One region of the Pseudoalteromonas sp. SWXJ133 genome, then DNA from elsewhere that is predicted to be linked to it. Evidence: predicted binding sites of a transcription regulator. Region 1 holds the regulator's gene; each other region holds the start of a gene.

Region 1 (4,868 bases):
TATACGAAGACAAGCAATTAATTTTAGAAGGTAATGTGGTTGCCAAAAACTTAACCGATAACGCCATGATAGACAAAATCAATGCTGATAATATTCAGGTAGATATAAAGCTATTAACAATGCGTTCGGAGCAACCCGTTATCATCACCGGACCCAATTTAAAAATCACTGGTAAAGGCCTAGAAGCCGACTTAAAAACCGAAGTGATAAAACTAATTAACCATACGCGAACCATATATTATGACCAATAAAATATTAAAATCACTTATTATTCCTACACTTATACTAGCGTTTAATAGTAGTGCTGCAGAGCAAAACTCGCAACCTGCTGCAAATCAAATTTCAATAAGCGCCGATAAGCAAGAAGGCCAATTAAAAGCTAACGTGGGTATTTTTGAGAAAAACGTTGAGATTATTCACGGTAATCGCCGAATTACAGCAGACCGCCTCGAAGTACATAAGCGCGATGAACTTGGTGATAACCAGCAACTATTAATTGCCACGGGTAGCCCTGCTCGCTTTGAAGAGAAGCAATCAGATGGCACAACTATGAGCGCCAGTGCAGACGAAGTTCGTTACGATGTATCTAAACGTTTTTTAACGCTCGTTGGTAATGCAGAAGTATCGCAAGCAGGACAAAAAATTAATGCTAAAAGTATTACCTACGATATAGAACAACAGTTAATCAGTGCCGAAAAAGATGAAAACTCAACTGACCGCGTTCACACTATTTTAGTGCCTATCGAAACTAAAAAAAGTAAAAAAGACGATAAAGGTCAGCCATGAGTACATTAAAAGCAGAACTATTAGCAAAGAGCTATAAAGGTCGTGAAGTTGTCAAAAACGTCGGCCTTGAAGTCAAAGCAGGCAGTATTGTTGGTTTACTTGGTCCTAACGGCGCAGGTAAAACCACCACGTTTTATATGATTGTGGGACTTGTACCTAGCGACAAAGGTAAAATTTCTATCGATGATAACGATATTACTCTTTTACCTATGCATAGTCGTGCTAGATTAGGCATTGGCTACTTACCACAAGAGTCTTCAATTTTTAGAAAACTGACTGTTTATCAAAACTTAATGGCAATTTTAGAAACACGCAAAGAGTTAAATAAGCAAGCCCGAGAAGACACGCTCGATAAATTATTAGATGAATTTAGCATACAACACATTCGTGATAGCCAAGGTATGGCATTATCGGGTGGCGAACGTCGCCGCGTGGAAATAGCACGTGCGCTGGCAGCCGATCCTAAATTTATATTATTGGATGAACCATTTGCAGGTGTTGACCCGATTTCGGTATTAGATATAAAGAAAATAATAGAACATCTCAAAAATCGTGGGATTGGTGTATTGATTACCGATCATAACGTAAGAGAAACCCTTGATGTTTGTGAAAAAGCCTACATTGTTTCTCATGGGGAGCTGATTGCATCAGGTACTCCAGAACACGTATTAAATGATAAAACAGTACGCGATGTTTACTTAGGCGAGCAATTTAGGCTGTAACATTTACGCCATGTCTTTAAGCATCTGCTAGTATTAATTATAACAACATAAAAGGATTGTTAGAGATACATGAGGCAATCACTACAGCTGCGCATGGGCCAGCAACTTACAATGACTCCACAGCTGCAACAAGCTATTCGTTTGTTGCAACTCAGTACATTGGATCTCCAGCAAGAAATACAAGAAGCTCTCGACAGCAACCCGCTATTAGAGGTTGAAGAGGCAGATTATTCAGAAGACGCTGCAGGTAAAAACGAGCAAAAAGCTGATACCGATGACATAACTGTTAGCGCATCTGCCGATGATGCTCCAAGCGAATATGAACAAGATAGTGGTGAAGCACTTGCAAAAGACACGCTAAGTGACGACATGGCTATGGATGTTAGCTGGGATGAGTACATGAGTGCCGCCCCTGCAGCATCATCAGGTCCAATGCCTGAAGACGAGTCAATATACCAAGGCGCCTCTACTGAAACGCTCCATGAGTATTTAATGTGGCAGTTACAACTAACGCCATTTAGCCCTACAGACGAAGCTATTGCTATTGCGATTGTAGAAGCCGTCGATGATTCAGGTATTTTAACACTAAGCTGCGAAGAGATTTTAGAAAGCTTTAATCAAGAAAACGAAGATGATAACGAAGTCGAACTTGATGAAATTGAAGCTGTATTAAAACGCATCCAACTGTTTGATCCTGTCGGTATTGCTGCGCGTAGTTTACAAGAGTGTTTGTGTATTCAGCTTAACCAGTTTGACAAAGAAACACCTTACATTAATGAAACAAAAATGATTTTAACCGAGCATATTGATTTATTAGCTGCTCGTGACTATCGTACATTAATGAAGAAAACTAAGCTCAAAGAAGAAGAGCTTAAAGAAGTAATGACATTAATACATACTCTTAGCCCTAAACCTGCAGATACTATTGTAAGAGAAGAATCTGAGTATGTTATTCCTGATGTGTCAGTTAAAAAAATAAAAGGCCGCTGGGTTGTTGAACTAAACCCAGATAGCATGCCTAAAATTCGTGTTAATAGCCAATACGCAGCAATGTCTCGCACTGTAAAATCCAGTGGTGACAGCCAGTTTATTCGCTCGCATTTACAAGAAGCTAAATGGTTTATTAAAAGCTTAGAAAGTAGAAATGACACGCTATTAAAAGTAACCAATTGCATTGTTAAGCAACAACAAGGCTTTTTTGAACACGGCCCTGAAGCCATGAAACCAATGGTTTTAAATGATGTTGCTGAAATGGTAGAAATGCACGAATCAACGATTTCGCGCGTAACAACCCAAAAGTATATGCACACACCCCGTGGTATATTTGAGCTAAAATACTTTTTCTCAAGCCATGTAAGCACCGAAAACGGTGGTGAATGTTCATCTACGGCTATACGTGCTCTTATCCGAAAATTAATCGCTGCAGAAAACTCAGTAAAACCATTGAGTGATAGCAAAATAGCGGATATATTGGCTGAGCAAGGAATTAAAGTAGCGAGACGCACAATCGCAAAATATCGCGAATCTCTGTCTATTCCACCGTCAAATCAACGTAAAAGTTTGATTTAAGACGCTAAACTAAGAGGGTAATGCTTATGCAACTAAACTTAACTGGTCGCCACGTAGAATTAACCGATTCACTAAGAGACTATATTAATACTAAATTTGCGAAGCTAGAAAGACACTCTGATCATATTAATAATGTTCATGTCATTCTCGATGTAGAAAAATTAAACCAAAAAGCAGAAGCCACGATACACGTAAGCGGTGCTGAGCTATTTGCCTCTACAGAACATCAAGATATGTATGCCGCCATTGACTCGTTGATCGACAAGCTCGATCGACAAGTAATTAAACACAAAGAGAAGCTTGCTCGACACTAATATGATGAAATTAAGCTCACTTATATGCCAGGACTGCAGCAAAGCTGCGGTCCTTTTTAATAGCAAAAAAAGAATTTTAGAGTTCATTAGCGAACTTGCTCACGACAAACTTCCGTACCTACCGCAACAAGATATTCTTAATGCTTTAATGAGCAGAGAAAAATTGGGTAGTACAGGTATAGGGCGTGGCATTGCCATTCCTCATGGAAGAATGAGCGGTGCAGAAGAGCCTTTGGCTTTAGTACTCGTTAGCGAAACTCCAATAAATTTTGATGCGATCGATAATCGCCCTGTTGATATTTTCGTCGCACTCATCGTACCAGATGGCGATAACCAGCAGCACTTAAAGACTCTAGCAACCATTGCTGATAAACTAAACAACAAAGATTTTTGTAAACAGTTACGCAGTGCAAAATCAGATACTGAGCTTTACCAAGTTATTGTCAATCAATCATAGTTTTATAAAGGGTGTTAAATGGAGTTAATTATCATAAGCGGCCGTTCTGGTTCTGGAAAGTCGGTTGCTTTACGCGTTGTAGAAGATTTAGGTTATTATTGCGTAGATAATATTCCAGTTAACTTGCTTCCTTCATTAGTTCGCAGTGTGTCTGATAGCTACGATAAAATTGCTGTTAGCATTGATGTGCGTAACATCCCTAAACAACAAGATGAATTTAACGATATTCTTGAATACTTGCCAGGCTTTGCAAACCCTACGTTATTTTATTTAGATAGCGACGATCAAACATTGATCAAACGTTTTTCTGAAACTCGTAGATTACACCCACTATCAATTGACTCGTTGCCTCTTGATTTAGCCATCAAAAAAGAAAAAGAATTACTTGATGTATTAATCACTCGCGCCGACTTTATGATAGACACGACTGATTTGAGTGTTCATCAACTTGCTGAATCTATTCGTGAAAAGATTTTAGGTAAAAAAGATAAGCAACTGATTGTCACGTTTGAATCATTTGGTTTTAAATACGGCATACCAAAAGAAGCCGACTATGTATTTGATGCACGCTTTTTACCAAATCCACATTGGGAACCTGAATTAAAACCTTTAAATGGGTTAGATCAACCCGTTAAAGATTATTTGGCCAATCACAGCATTGTGCAAAAATTCACATGGCAAATTCAAACATTTGTACAAACGTGGTTACCGCACTTAGAGCGAAATAACCGCAGTTATTTAACTATTGCTATTGGGTGTACAGGCGGACAACATCGCTCTGTATATTTAGCGCAAACCATCGGTGAAAGTTTTGCAATGACACATCCCAATGTAAAAATTCGCCATCGCGAACAAGAAAAATAATATAGCGGAATAAGAACCTGTTCAGCTTAGGTAGAGTAAATTATGCATTGTGAAGACACTTTTTTAATAAAAAATAAATTAGGATTACACGCCAGAGCTGCTACCGTGCTTGCCCAGTTGGCAGTGCAGTTTGATGCTACAATTACATTATTTCAA
Region 2 (4,868 bases), on a different contig from region 1:
TTTTAGTAATTCGCGTGCTGTCGATTTTTGATTTTGTTTAGTTAACTTTGCAATTCGGAGCGCTTTTTTATCAATACTCTTACTCTCTAAGCATAAATATAAAATAAGACCTGCGAGTAATTCTGGGTAAAAAGCAAATTCGAGTAGTAACATTACAATAATAAGAATGACACTTAAAATGAGCGTACTTGCGAGTATTGCAGCTAAATATTGATAGCTCTTAGGTTCTTTGCTTTTGTATATGCGTTTGCCAATCGCACTAAAAACAGCATTCAATGCCGTATTAGGATGATACCAGCTAACAATGGGAATAAAGCGCTCAGCAAGGAGCGCTAGTACAAAGGCAATAAAGTCCAAGTGGTTTTGAACAATATTGCTAAGCATTTACAGAGACACTGCAGTTAGCTTTTCTAAAAGTGCGACAACCATTTTAGATGAGTTGATTGATGCAGTTTCTAGGTATTCTTCAAATGATTGTGGTGACTCTTTACCTGCAATATCAGACATTGAGCGAATTACAACAAACGGTGTATTAAGCGTAAAACACGTTTGTGCAATTGAAGCGCCTTCCATTTCAACGGCAAGCATTGTAGGAAAATCACTACGTGCTTTATCAATACGTACCGGGTCACACATAAATGTGTCACCAGTACAAATTAAGCCAACAAGTGTTTTAACATCACTGATCTGTTCGATTGTTTGTTGTGCTGCTTCAACTAATTTAGGGTGAGCTGCAAAGCCTGCTGGCATTTGCGGTACTTGGCCAATTTCGTAGCCGAAAGCAGTGACATCTACATCGTGATGACGTACTTCTGACGAAATTACTACATCGCCAACACTTAGAGAAGGATCGAATCCACCGGCAGAGCCTGTGTTAATTACGCAATCAGGTTTAAAGTTATCGATAAGTAACGTGGTTGCAATCGTTGAGGCAACTTTACCAATACCAGATTGAACAAGTGTTACTGTGTTACCAGCTAGCTCGCCAGTATAAAAAGTGAAACCTGCTTTAGTTAAAATTTGTGGGTTTTGCATTGCTTCACGTAAAATTTTAACTTCTGGCTCCATTGCGCCAATAATACCAACATTCATAATGTTTTATTCCTGAGTTTGAATTACTTGATTATACGTGAAGTTAGCTATAAAAAACAAAAAAGCGAGCAGTTTTCACTGCTCGCTTTAAATACTTTTTAGGAAGGTATTTAATTCGGTTTTTAAATTTCAGCTAAAGCAGTTGTTTGTGCTTTGGCTTGAGAAGGTGAAAGTACCGCTGGCTTATGTGAGCGGTTACGAACAGGACGCTGCGTTTGTGCTGCTGCAGGCTTACCAAGTTTAAACATAATTGCATCGCGTACTTCAGAAGGGCGGTAGCCCGACTTAACTTTCATACGAATATGTGGAATGCCGGCAGACTCTAGTGCGCCATTTACAAACCAGTCACGTTGAGCTTTGTGGCCACCTTTATTGGCATTGTTAACTAGGTCAACGGCCGCAACAATAGTTAGTTTTTCTTTATCGATTAGCACGTAATCAAGCTGTTTATTTTTAGCTTTTGCTAAAGCAGCACGTTTAGATTTTACTGAAAGGCCTTGCTTACAGTCAATAACATCAACTAACTTAACGCGACTAACAATTTTATATTGATCGCCAACAGCACGCTCTAGAAGATTTAAAAAAGCCCCTTCAACCTGTGTAAACACAGTTTGCTTGCGGATAAAAGGGTACGGGTTTCCGCCATCGTCATTAAATTTTGACGCAACAACAGAGGCCCCGACAACTAATACTAGGATTAATAATAAAGCGAATTCCATACGGTAACTCCATAACAACAAATTGACACTGCTCAAACAAAGCAATTTACGTGCCTAAAAAGTGTGAGTTATAAAATAATTACCAACTGTTTATAAAAGCTAAAGCGATGCAGCTATTAAGCTTTGTATCCACCTTCAATACCTTTAACCGCAATAGCTACAGCATCGTGTGCATGGAGTGATTCATAATGGTTTATTTGCAGCCAGTAATCGCTGTAATTATCAGCTTCTAGCAAGGCTTTAATTTTGCGCGCTGCATCTTCACAAAACATTAGATTTTGGCCGTTTAGGCGGGCAAACTCTTGCTCGTCTTCACGTTTTACAGCCGCTTGTACAGGCGTTTTAAGTTCTGCTTCAAGAGTATTTATTAGAGTCACTACATCAAACTCTTGAATGTTGCTATCAAGCTTTACTTTTACGTTGGCAATAGAGCGCTGCGAGTGAGGTGTAGCAACTATGCCTTGTGTAGTGCCTAGCCATTCGTGCACATCTTTTTGGCTTAAGGTTTCTTGGTTAAACTTTTCGTTAAACGCGTTTTGTATAAGCTGGCGTGCAAGTGCTGCAGAGCAAGGGCATGTTGAAGAATAGGTAACATCTACGGTTAGCTCGTAGCTAATAATGTTATTTTCAATTGTACTGGTAAGTACAACTGGGTAGCTTTTCCAGCCCGCTTTACCACTTAATAGTGATTTACGGCGTAGCGGTAATTCAAATTTAAATTCAATTTGTGCTTTATCGCTCAGCCCTTCGTGGCTAGTTATAAAGGTATCGAGTGCTTGCGCTATTGTTTGCGGATTGACTTGCTGCTCAGTTGAAAGCAGGTCAAGTGCTAAAAATAGACGTGACATATGAATGCCTTTGGCATCTTCTTTATGCAAATTTACAAATGCACGAGCTTTGGCATTTACTGTAACTGGAGATAAGTCTAGTGACTCAAAAATAAATGGCAGTTCGATTTCGCCCATGCCAACCCAGTCTAATTTACCTGTTTGTAAAGCGGGTGCAGTGTCTGCTATATCTGGCATATTGGTTTGCATGTGCGCTACTCGTATTTTGGAGATAATAAAGCGGGGCATTTTACACTAAATAATTTATTGCTGAAATGATGAGTTTAGGGAATGAGCAAAATCAAACATGAAAAATTTTGTTTTTATCGCACAACATGGGTAGTGGTAGGAGAAAAATGCTAAAATCTGGGAAAATGGTATGTTTATACATGCGCATTGCCTTCTTTATATTTAAGCACACAGCTAAGAGATAAAATTACGTATGACCGATTATTCTTTGAGCCCTTGGGCTCGGGTACTTTCCAGCTCAATAACGCGATTTGGTGAATTTAAAACCGCAGCTATTTGTTACACTTTATTTTTAACTGTATCTCTTATTTTATCGAGCATGTTTTATTATGTTGCGATAGGCGAATTACACCTTGTTGATATTTTGGCTGTGGTATTTTTTACCGCTGTGGTTTCCCCTTTAATTATAAGTGTATTACTTAATTCAATTCGTCAATTAGATGCCTCGTATGCTTATTTAGATAGTGCAACCAAACAGGAAAAACTCTTAAATCAAACCTTAAAAGATAATATTAGCCGTTTGAATATTGAAATTGATGAGCGTAAAATGGCATTTCATGCCAAGCATCGCGCTATCGAAGAGCTGCGCCGAGAAATTGCAGAGCGTAAAAAAACACAACAAGAACTTGCTCAACAAAGCATGCTGCAGCGCTCAATAGTTGATTCATCTCCTGATTTATTTTATTACCGCGATAACAATGGCGTATTTGCTGGTTGTAATAAAATGTTTGAAGAAGTAATGGGCAAATCAAGTAGTGAGCTAATTGGGAAAACGGTTGAGCAAATATTTCCGAGTCACTTTTTATCTGAGGTTTTAAAAACTGATAAGGAAGTAGAGCAAAGCCATAAAGCGCTGACTATCGATGTGGGTTATGAAGTAAATGGTGAAACACGTTGGTTTGAGCTGCGTAAATTACCTTTTATAAATGATGACGGTGACTACATTGGATTACTGGGTTTTGGTCGTGATATCACTAGCCGTAAAGAAGCAGCACAGGCACTCGAAACAGCTTATAAAGACAAAGGTAAGTTTATTGCTACACTGAGCCATGAACTACGTACACCATTAAATGGCATTGTTGGTTTAACGCGTATGTTATTAGATACAGAGCTTAATAAGCAACAGCGTAGTTGGGGTAACACTATTTTTTCGAGCGCTGAGACACTCGGGAATATTTTTAATGATATTATAGATTTAGATAAAATAGATAGAGAGCAGCTCGATATAGCAACCAATTCTATTAATGTTTCTGATTTTATAAACGATGTAGTTAATTTTGCAGGCTTAATAGCAGAGCAAAAAGAGCTTGAGTTTGATATTAAACGCAATGGCATACTTGATGTTTACGCGCAACTCGATCCGACTCGATTACGCCAAGTTGTTTGGAACTTGATTAACAACGCCGTTAAGTTTACTCAGCAAGGGAAAGTAACACTCGAATGTAGCAGAGAAAATCGTGTAGAAGGCCCATGGTTAGTTATTAAAGTATTGGATACCGGCCAAGGTATTCCACCAGAGCAGCTTGCCCATATATTTGATATGTATTACAAAGCGCCGGATTTAAAAGGAACCAACGCGATAGGCTCAGGTATTGGTTTGGCTGTAACTAAGGCACTTGTAAGTGCAATGAAAGGGATAATTACAGTCAATAGTACCGAAGGCGAAGGAAGTTGTTTTACAGTGCAAATACCGCTTAGTTTATGTGTTGCACCAACAGAGCAAAGCTATGTTGGCCGCGGTTTGTATATTCTACTAGTAGAAGATGTGCCTCTTAACGCCGAAATTGCTACAAACCTATTAGAGCAACGCGGCCACGAAGTATTATGGGCTGAAACCGGTGAAGATGCGCTCTCGTTTGTCGAAACCGAAGATGACTTAGATTTAGTACTACTTGATATGCAATTGCCAGATATAAACGGTGACGTGGTTGCTAAGCAAATACGCTCAGATAGCCACTTCGATAAATTACCTATTGTCGCT
Region 3 (4,868 bases), on a different contig from region 1:
AAGTCATTACAGACATATTGTTATTTATGTTGTAAGGTTTATGTTAATTAATTTTTTATGAAATAATATTCTCAAGGAAGATGTTGAGTATGAATATAGTGCTTTACGAAGCACTGATAGCCATACTAAGAGCTAAGTTTTATAGCTCACAGCTAAATAAAGTTAAACGCTTTCTTGTGAGAATGTTTAACTGAAATGTAGTCTAAAAATACTGCTTTCAGGACAACTAATACATGTGTATATACGAAAAAAATTACACTAGGCTTTTACTCTGCTCGCTAATGCTTTTATTTAGCACTGCATGTAGTGTTACGCCAAAAATTAAAACCATTGATGAGCAACCTCAAAGTAACTCGCCTGATTACGTATCGATTACAGCCCTTGAACTTGCACAGCTAAAAGATGCTGCAATGCAGTGGCAACAAGCACGCGAAGGCATAGAGCGAATTTTAAGGTTAGAAAAAGAAATAACTTACCTCGTAAATCATATTGATATTATAAACAGCAAAGCTATTGCGCAGTCTAATCAAGGTTATAGCAGCAAGTTTGTAAGTTCACCACGAAACACGCGCAATGTTAAATCGCAGCAACAAGTTAAACAACACTACAGTAATAAAAAACAAGCGGTAAAATTAAATACACCTAAACATGTATTTGCTTTGCAAGTAGCTTCGGTTGACTCAGAGCAAAGAGTGATTAAAGCATGGCAAGAGCTAAATACTAAAGCTGCGCCGTTGTTTAGAGATAAAATATTGACTAATGTAGAAACCGTAAAAATAAACGGCAAAATTTTTTACAGGTTAAAGCTTGGCTCTTATAAAAATTTTAAAAATGCCAAAGCAGACTGTGGCGTATTCAAGCTGTATAAACTCGATTGTATAGTAAGTAACTACACCGATAAGCCTGTAAAGCTGTAGTTAAAACAAAAGTAAGCTTAAAATCTGTTTATCCTTAATATACGACCTTCATAATTCAATACGTTTAGAGGGGGATATATAAACTCCTAAAATAACGTCATTTGAGGGAAGGTAATAATTTTAAAATCCATGATGCTAGCTGCTGTACTTATTTTATTAGTATGTAATTCATCTCAAAAAATTAAAACGAATCACATAACTGCGCAATTTATTCTTATTAAAAGTCTGATTTAGGCTAGCAGGAAATTTCTGCAGACAAGTTTCAAAGCTCTTAACAAAATAGAATAGCCACCTAAGCCTGAAAGTAAATTAATGCAATGAGCCAAAATTTAAAATGATTAAATAAGGTTCAGAATCGTCGTGTTAATGATGCTATGGACAATAACAAAAGCATATTAAAAAACCACTCTGCATTATTTACTTTGCAAATTATCGCCTTAAAAATACATTGCAAAATAAAACAGTCGAATTAAAAGAGAAAACATCAAAGAATTATGCCACTACACTCATCCACTTAGATAAATGTAGAAACCGTAAGGATTAATAGCATAACTTTTTATCGATTAAAGTTAGGTATTTATATCAACATAAATGGATGTAAAAAGTGACTATTTAGCTCTAATAAAGTAGCAAGTAGCATAAGCTGTTAGCTATTACGTTCAATAACCTTACAGTTAGCGTCCTTTAGGCATAATTATTGCTTTAACCCTTGTATATTTTAAAGAGGATGGCAACTATGCGCCTGTTATTGCCCATATTATTTGTAAATCTAGCGGCTTGTAGTTTAATACCTCAGCCTGAGCCGAGTATCAGTACTAATGCTCCTAAAGCAGCTATGGCACCTTATACAGTAAACGACTACGTTAATAATTTAACAGCCCAGCTTAATAGCCTTCAAAGGCCGCTCAGCAGAAATGCGCGCATTGGTGTAAGTAGTTTTTTTCTTGCAGATAAGATCGACTCAAAACTAATGTCAGAGCAAGGTGCCGGTTTAAGCCAACAAATACAAGAAAGCCTCTTAACTCAAATGACTCTTTTGGGCTATAACATTGTTGAGTATAGACTGGGGAATAACTTAAACTTATTAGAAAATGCCGACAGTATACTTAGTCGTGATTTAAATAAATTGCGCGATCGTCAGAATATTGACTTGATTATTACTGGTACGGTAACCCGTCAGCAACACGCTTATATTGTAAATGCACGCTTGATAAATATTAACAATAAACAAATCTTGTCTGCAGGCAGTACAGAGATCCCAATTAATGTAATGTGGGGTAATGAAAAAATACAGCAACGCGACGGTTATTTATACCGCAGCGAATATTAACCAGGAGCACAAAATGAGAAATCTATTAATTACCCTCTGCTTACCTTTGGGCTTTGGCTGTTCGCATATACTAAACGGTATGAATACAAGTGCAAATGAAGCCTCGGTTCGAAGTGATAACCAAACAGCACAATCGACAAACTATCAACGCAGAGTTGCAGAACCAGTATCGAATGATAATTTATTTCAATCGAAGCTAGTTCTACAAAATAGTCGTGCAAAATCAACTCCACCAATGCGAAAAAACATCAACCATTATGTACGCGGAATAATGCAAGACATGGTTGAGAACCTACAATATGTAAACGCAAAAACCCCATTAGCCGTTTCAAGCTTTGTATTTTTAGATGATGACTACAGTGATAGTAGTTTACTGGGAAATCAAATAGCTGAAAGCTTCATGCATGAGCTACATAACTTTGGTATACCTGTTGTTGACTTTAAAACAACCGACTACATGCGTGTAACCCCAGAAGGGGACTTTGTATTAAGCCGCGATTATTTAGAGCTAAACCAAAATCAAAACTTTAAATATGTACTCGCTGGCACATTAGTGAGTAGCCAAGGAGGAGTTCTTGTTAATGCACGTGTTATTGGGCTTCAAAGTAAAGCCGTAGTAGGTACTGCACAAGGTTTTATCCCACAGTCAGTTGTTGATGCACTTAATAGTAATTACCGCACTGATGGAATAATGCTGAAACAAGCGAGCAAGTGAGGCTAATTATGTCGTATAAACTAAATGCTACCGTTGGATTTATTACTTTCATTGGATTAACAGGCTGCTCAATGATACAAAATAATGAGCATAACGAAGATACTGATTCGCGAACCGACTACACTGTGAACGGTAGTTATAATGAGCTTAATGCTGTTTATAACACTCAAGTAATACAATCACAAAGTGAATACGACTCGTCTCAGCAATTTACACCACTTAAGCACCATAAAACGCTTGTTAATTATGTAGAGCAAATGGCACTTGATTTGGTTGATACGCTTGAATTTGAAAGTGATACCGACACCAATATTAATATTGCCGTTACTACCTTGGTTGATCTTGATTCATCGCTTACTAAAAGTAATCAATTGGGTAATCAAATATCTGAGACGTTAATTCATCAGTTACAAAAGTTTGGTTATGGCGTGGTTGATTTTAAAACAACCCAAACAATAGATGTAAATAGCCGTGGTGATTTTGCTTTTTCGCGCGATATTGAAAAGCTTAGCGAAGAGCAAATGGCGAGCCATGTATTGGCGGGTACATTAATTTATCGCAGTGATGCTGTCGTTGTAAATACACGTGTAATTAACGCGCATACAAAAAAAATCGTCGCTAGTAGCCGAAAACTAATCCCAATTTATGTACTAAATAAAGAAGATATATACTTATCAAGCAATTAAGTTCAGTTGTTGCTTGATATAAAAAACCAGATGCCGTTATAATTCACACTTCTAAGCACACAGCTTATTTGTGGCCTCTTAGTTAAATGGATATAACGGCCCCCTCCTAAGGGGCAGTTGCAAGTTCGATTCTTGCAGGGGCTACCAATTAAATCAATAAGTTATATTTTAACCTCCCTCCCTTATACTTTGTGTATAGCGTATATGTAGTAGTGTTGCACTTTTTAATTAAAGGCGTTTAAAGCTTCTTGCCCGCATTTTTCACGCTCTGTAATCATGGCTTCAAAGTCAGCTTGAATTTGTGCTAGAACAGTTGGTGGGTTAAGTCGTTTGATTCTTTTAAATTGAATACTTTCTTCTTCATCATAGGCGAGTATTGCTAAAGTAATTTTTTCGCGTTCGATACCATTTGAAAATATTCCTTCGGTATCTAATTGTATGAGCACTTTCTCCATGGTTGTAAGCCATTGATGCCAATTATCCATTGCTTCTATATCTGATTGAAACAAATCAATGCTGTTTTCTAGTTTTTGACACTCTAGAGTTGTTTCATCAAAGTATTCGGAATAATCCTCAAGCGTAGGGTAGTCTTCTGGATTCCATTTAGCCATGTAAAAACTACTTACATCATTGTCGTACTCTTCTTTAAATACTTTTTTTAAATCCGATAAGGTATTAAACATTGGAAGTAATGAGTAGCTGCCTGTGTGGTAAAAACCCATTACATAAAGATCGTTACCATATTTTTGAATGATGTCTTTAAATGCTTTTTTGGTATCTTGATAAAGTGTTTTTTCGAAGTTTTTAGTATCTAACATGAGGTCATTATTTCTTTTATTATTACAGAAATTTATATGAAAAAGAGAGCGATTAAAACTCACTCTACTAAAATAAAATAACCAGAGCTATTATATGACTCTGGTTATTGTAAGTTAATATTAACCATCACTCGTAATTGTATTGATTAACTCACTCAGTACCGCTTCGGCCTTACTTGTTTCTACTTGGCAAGTACCGGCATTTAAGTGGCCACCACCATTATATTTTAAGCACAGCTCGCCAACATTGGTGTTCGAACTGCGGTTAGTGATAGATTTACCAACGGCATACACTACGTTTTGCTTTTTAAGGCCCCACATTTTATGAATCGAGATATTGCAGTCGGGGTACATTGCATAAATAACAAATCGATTTGTGGCGTAAATAGTTTCTTCTTGGGT
Region 4 (4,868 bases), on a different contig from region 1:
TTAAAAAGCTTTAATTGTAGTGTGTGCTGACCACGTTCTACATCTCTAATTGCAAAGGTTGAGCTGTCACTGGCTGGGCCGTGTGCTTTACCATCAATAAAAAGTTGTATAGTAAAACCAGTTTCAAAGCGTGGTTTTATTCGGCTAGTTACATAAACAGTGCCGGTATTTTCACGAATAGTCTGGTTATGATCAGGTGAGGAAATAGCAATACTAAAGGCCGCTTGTTGAGGCTGAGGTTGCCCGTCAAAAATGTCAGTATTTGTTGCAGGCATATTAAGATCTTGGCTGGTGAGCTTTACCTCTTGGGCCCCTTTATGAGGGGTGTCTGAGAACACTAATACGCCATTTTTATCTTTCCAAGCGTATATTTTTGTTTCACCGGCATAACCATAATTACTTAATCCTAAAGTAATTAATAGTAATAAAATCTTGTTATTCACTCTGCAGCCCTGCATTTTTATCGGTAACTTAACTTTAGTGGAGATTGACTAATTTTACCATTAAAAAAGCCCGCAAAGCGGGCTTGAGAACACACATATTTTTTACAGCTTAATTAACAGCTGTAGTACATTTCAAACTCAACTGGGTGAGTTGTCATGTTAAGCTTTTCAACTTCTTTAGACTTAAGTTCGATGTAAGCATCGATTAAGTCATCAGTGAATACGCCACCTTGAGTTAAGAATTCACGGTCTGCGCTAAGTGCAGATAGTGCTTCGTCAAGTGATGCTGCAACAGTTGGAATTTCTGCTGCTTCTTCAGCTGGTAAGTCGTATAAATCTTTATCCATAGCATCGCCAGGGTGGATCTTGTTTTTGATACCATCAAGGCCAGCCATAAGCATTGCTGAGAAAGCAAGGTATGGGTTAGCAGTTGGATCCGGGAAGCGTACTTCAATACGACGACCTTTTTCAGATGGAACCACTGGGATACGGATTGATGCAGAACGGTTACGTGCAGAGTATGCAAGCATAACTGGTGCTTCAAAACCTGGTACTAAACGTTTGTACGAGTTAGTAGACGCATTTGCAAAAGCGTTAATTGCTTTAGCATGCTTGATGATGCCGCCAATGTAGTAAAGTGCATCTTCAGAAAGACCGCCGTACTTATCACCAGCAAAAAGGTTTACACCGTCTTTAGCTAAAGACTGGTGACAATGCATACCAGAACCGTTATCACCAACAACTGGCTTAGGCATAAACGTTGCTGTTTTACCGTATAAGTGAGCCATGTTATGGATAACATATTTCATTTCTTGGATTTCATCCGCTTTTAATACCATTGTATTAAAGCGAGTAGCGATTTCGTTTTGACCTGCTGTTGCTACTTCGTGGTGATGTGCTTCTACTACTTGGCCCATTTCTTCTAGAACTAGACACGTAGCTGAACGCCAATCTTGGAAGTCATCAACTGGAGCAACTGGGAAGTAACCGCCTTTAACACCTGGACGGTGACCAGTGTTGCCATCTGCATATTCTTTATCTGAGTTCCAAGCAGCTTGCTTAGAATCGATTTTGTACATAGAACCAGACATATCTGATTTGTATTTAACATCGTCAAATACGAAAAATTCTGGCTCAGGGCCAAATAAAACAGTGTCTGCAATGCCTGTAGAACGCATGTAATCTTCAGCACGCTTAGCAACAGAACGCGGGTCGCGCTCATAGCCTTGTAGTGTAGAAGGCTCTACTACGTCACAACGTAAAATTAATGTCGCTTCTTCAGTGAAAGGGTCTAGTTTGATTGACTCAGGAACTGGCATTAATACCATGTCTGATTCGTTTATGCCTTTCCAGCCTGCAATTGAAGAACCGTCGAACATTTTACCGTCTTCGAAAAAATCTTCATCAACTTGGTGATGAGGAATCGATACATGTTGCTCTTTACCCTTAGTGTCAGTAAAGCGTAAATCAATGAACTTGACGTCATTTTCTTTAATAAAATCTAAAACCGATTGTGACATGTGTCCTCCAACTATTGGGTTTTGTTATTGCTGCATAATTGCTTTGGTATTTACTAAGCTGATTTTGTGCCATTATTGTAACTGGCTGTTTATAAATTAAAAAAATATCATTGCATCAAAATGGAATATATAAACGCACCATGTTGGTGCGTAAATATTCCATTTTAGTGCAAAATTTACAGAGCGTAATTTGTTGTTAATTTAATCAGCTGAAATTAGCATAACCTAAATGTAAAAGAGTAACAAAAAGATCGGAAAAATAGCCAAAAAGACTGTTTTTCAAAAAAATATTGAAATTTAATTCATATAATTGTCATATATAAAACAGATACTTAGTAAAAGTATTGAGAAAGTTTTAAAATATGTATTGGATAAACTTTCATCCATGTCATTAATGAGGGATAATATGCGCCCTTTTAAATCCTATGCTGGGACATCTCGCGAAAGCGTGGATGAGTGCGTAGATCTTGCAGGATCATTGAGAATTTAATTTCTCTGAGTAAATATATGAGCATCGAAAAGTTAAGAAATATAGCGATTATCGCGCACGTTGACCACGGTAAAACAACTCTGGTTGACAAACTACTTGAGCAATCAGGTACATTAGAAACACGCGGCGGTAACGAAGAGCGCGTGATGGACTCAAACGACATTGAGAAAGAACGTGGTATTACCATTTTGGCTAAAAACACAGCCATCTCTTGGAACGACTACCATATCAATATCGTAGATACTCCGGGACACGCCGATTTCGGTGGTGAAGTTGAACGCGTACTTTCGATGGCTGACTCAGTATTATTACTTGTTGATGCTCAAGAAGGTCCAATGCCACAAACGCGTTTCGTTACGCAAAAGGCATTCGCGCAAGGCTTAAAGCCAATCGTAGTTATCAATAAAATTGATAAGCCAGGTTCACGTCCTGATTGGGTTATGGATCAAATCTTTGATTTATTCGACAACCTTGGCGCAACTGACGAACAGTTAGATTTTAAAGTAATCTACGCTTCAGCTATCAACGGCTGGGCAACACTAGATTTAGACGAGCCATCAGACAACATGGAACCTATGTTCAAGATGATCGTTGACGAAGTATCACCACCGGATGCAGATCCTGAAGGTGACTTCCAAATGCAAATTTCTCAACTAGATTACAACTCTTATGTTGGTGTAGTTGGTATTGGTCGTATTAAACGTGGTTCTGTTGCTCCTAACCAACAAGTTACTATTATCAGTGCTGATGGCACTACACGTAATGGTAAAATTGGCGCAGTACAAAGCTACCTAGGTCTTGAACGTATCGAAACTGACAGAGCTTACGCTGGTAACATCGTAACTGTAACAGGTATTGGTGAGCTTAAGATTTCTGATACAGTTTGTTTCCCAGGAAACGTTGAAGCATTACCACCACTAAGTGTTGATGAGCCAACTGTAACAATGACATTCTCTGTAAATAACTCACCTTTCTGTGGTAAAGAAGGTAAGTTTGTAACGTCACGTAATATCCGTGAACGTTTAGACAAAGAATTAGTACACAACGTAGCACTTCGCGTTGAAGATACTGGTAGCCCAGATAGCTTCCGTGTTTCTGGTCGTGGTGAATTACACCTAGGTATCTTAATCGAGAACATGCGTCGTGAAGGTTACGAGCTTTCAGTTTCTCGTCCAGAAGTTATCTTACGTACTGTAGATGGCGTTCTAGAAGAACCGTTTGAAACAGTGACTATTGACTGTCAAGACGAGCACCAAGGTTCTGTTATGGAGCAAGTTGGCCTACGTAAAGGTGAACTTACTAACATGACTCCAGATGGCAAAGGCCGTATGCGTTTAGACTTCATGATCCCTAGCCGTGGTTTAATTGGTTTCCAAACTGATTTCATGACGCTTACTTCGGGTTCTGGTCTTATGTACCATACGTTCGATCATTACGGTCCTCACAAAGGTGGCGACATCGGTGTTCGTAAGAACGGCGTAATGATTGCAAACGCAACTGGTAAAGCACTTACTAACGCATTATTCAACTTACAAGAACGCGGCCGTCTATTCATCGGTCACGGTGTTGAAGTATACGAAGGTATGGTTATCGGTATTCATAACCGTGATAACGACCTTACAGTTAACGCCCTTAAAGGCAAGCAGTTAACTAACGTACGTGCATCTGGTACTGATGAAGCGCAAACGCTTTCTCCACACCTTAACTACTCACTTGAGCAAGCGCTTGAGTTCATCGATGATGACGAGCTAGTTGAAGTAACTCCACTAAACATTCGTATTCGTAAGCGTTACCTTACTGAAAACGAACGTAAACGTGCAGGTCGTGGACCTAAGTCATAATCTATTAATTTAGAATAATGATTTTAAAAGCCGCTGTATTGTAAAATACAGCGGCTTTTTTGTGTTTGTGACAAAGAGAAGCTTTAAAGTCAAGGCAACTATTTGCGGCAAGGCTAGAGTCGCTTTTAGAAACAAAGTATTATTTCTAAGAATACACTGCTAAATTGCTATGGGAGTTATTATGGAATTTGATGAAATAATTTTAGGTGATAGAACTATTGCAGGTTTTAAATCTGATTTTGAGATTGACGTAATTCAGATTTTGAAACATTTAAATACTTGTGAGACCGCTTTCAAAAATTTCATACTTACAAATGAGAACCCTAAATTTAAGTGGGTTCAAGAATATGTATTCTTGTCTTTAGAGACTTCGGTTACTTCATTGAGATTATTAGCCGAAGGTCATATTAATGCCGCTGGTAATACTATGAGAATATCTTATGAATCTCTCTGTATGTCTATCTTGCTTTCATCCCCAGTAAGGTTAAAAGTTGGTCGTGGTAAACAACAAAAAGAAATAGATTTTTATTCTGGCTATTTAAATAAAGATGCCTTCACTAAAGCGCACTTATCA

Evidence for each region. The regulator sigma-54, encoded in region 1, starts transcription at its own class of promoters, with help from an activator protein. The targets are predictions, from matches to a motif close to GTTGGCACGNNNNTNGNNT.
Region 2: the regulator sigma-54 is predicted to act here: its motif matches at 1,851-1,869, upstream of I6F40_RS16140 (DUF2726 domain-containing protein).
Region 3: the regulator sigma-54 is predicted to act here: its motif matches at 1,602-1,620, upstream of I6F40_RS04195 (FlgO family outer membrane protein).
Region 4: the regulator sigma-54 is predicted to act here: its motif matches at 2,019-2,037, upstream of glnA (glutamate--ammonia ligase).

The regions. Positions count from the first base shown of each region.
Region 1 is NZ_JADYXJ010000003.1:115,750-120,617, forward strand. It holds gene lptC (LPS export ABC transporter periplasmic protein LptC) at 1-251, shown strand, start outside; gene lptA (lipopolysaccharide transport periplasmic protein LptA) at 241-786, shown strand; gene lptB (LPS export ABC transporter ATP-binding protein) at 783-1,508, shown strand; gene I6F40_RS03430 (RNA polymerase factor sigma-54) at 1,578-3,077, shown strand; gene hpf (ribosome hibernation promoting factor) at 3,104-3,391, shown strand; gene ptsN (PTS IIA-like nitrogen regulatory protein PtsN) at 3,396-3,848, shown strand; gene rapZ (RNase adapter RapZ) at 3,867-4,712, shown strand; gene I6F40_RS03450 (HPr family phosphocarrier protein) at 4,755-4,868, shown strand, end outside.
Region 2 is NZ_JADYXJ010000025.1:25,563-30,430, reverse strand. It holds gene I6F40_RS16150 (cobalamin biosynthesis protein CobD/CbiB) at 1-384, opposite strand, end outside; gene mtnN (5'-methylthioadenosine/S-adenosylhomocysteine nucleosidase) at 385-1,092, opposite strand; gene I6F40_RS16140 (DUF2726 domain-containing protein) at 1,215-1,811, opposite strand; gene folE2 (GTP cyclohydrolase FolE2) at 1,928-2,848, opposite strand; gene arcB (aerobic respiration two-component sensor histidine kinase ArcB) at 3,081-4,868, shown strand, end outside.
Region 3 is NZ_JADYXJ010000004.1:19,742-24,609, reverse strand. It holds gene I6F40_RS04200 (SPOR domain-containing protein) at 234-917, shown strand; gene I6F40_RS04195 (FlgO family outer membrane protein) at 1,654-2,247, shown strand; gene I6F40_RS04190 (FlgO family outer membrane protein) at 2,261-2,962, shown strand; gene I6F40_RS04185 (FlgO family outer membrane protein) at 2,971-3,648, shown strand; tRNA gene I6F40_RS04180 (tRNA-Arg) at 3,721-3,795, shown strand; gene I6F40_RS04175 (DUF4303 domain-containing protein) at 3,873-4,466, opposite strand; gene I6F40_RS04170 (exopolyphosphatase) at 4,587-4,868, opposite strand, start outside.
Region 4 is NZ_JADYXJ010000033.1:449-5,316, reverse strand. It holds gene I6F40_RS18350 (DUF4124 domain-containing protein) at 1-443, opposite strand, end outside; gene glnA (glutamate--ammonia ligase) at 557-1,963, opposite strand; gene typA (translational GTPase TypA) at 2,471-4,294, shown strand; gene I6F40_RS18335 (hypothetical protein) at 4,476-4,868, shown strand, end outside.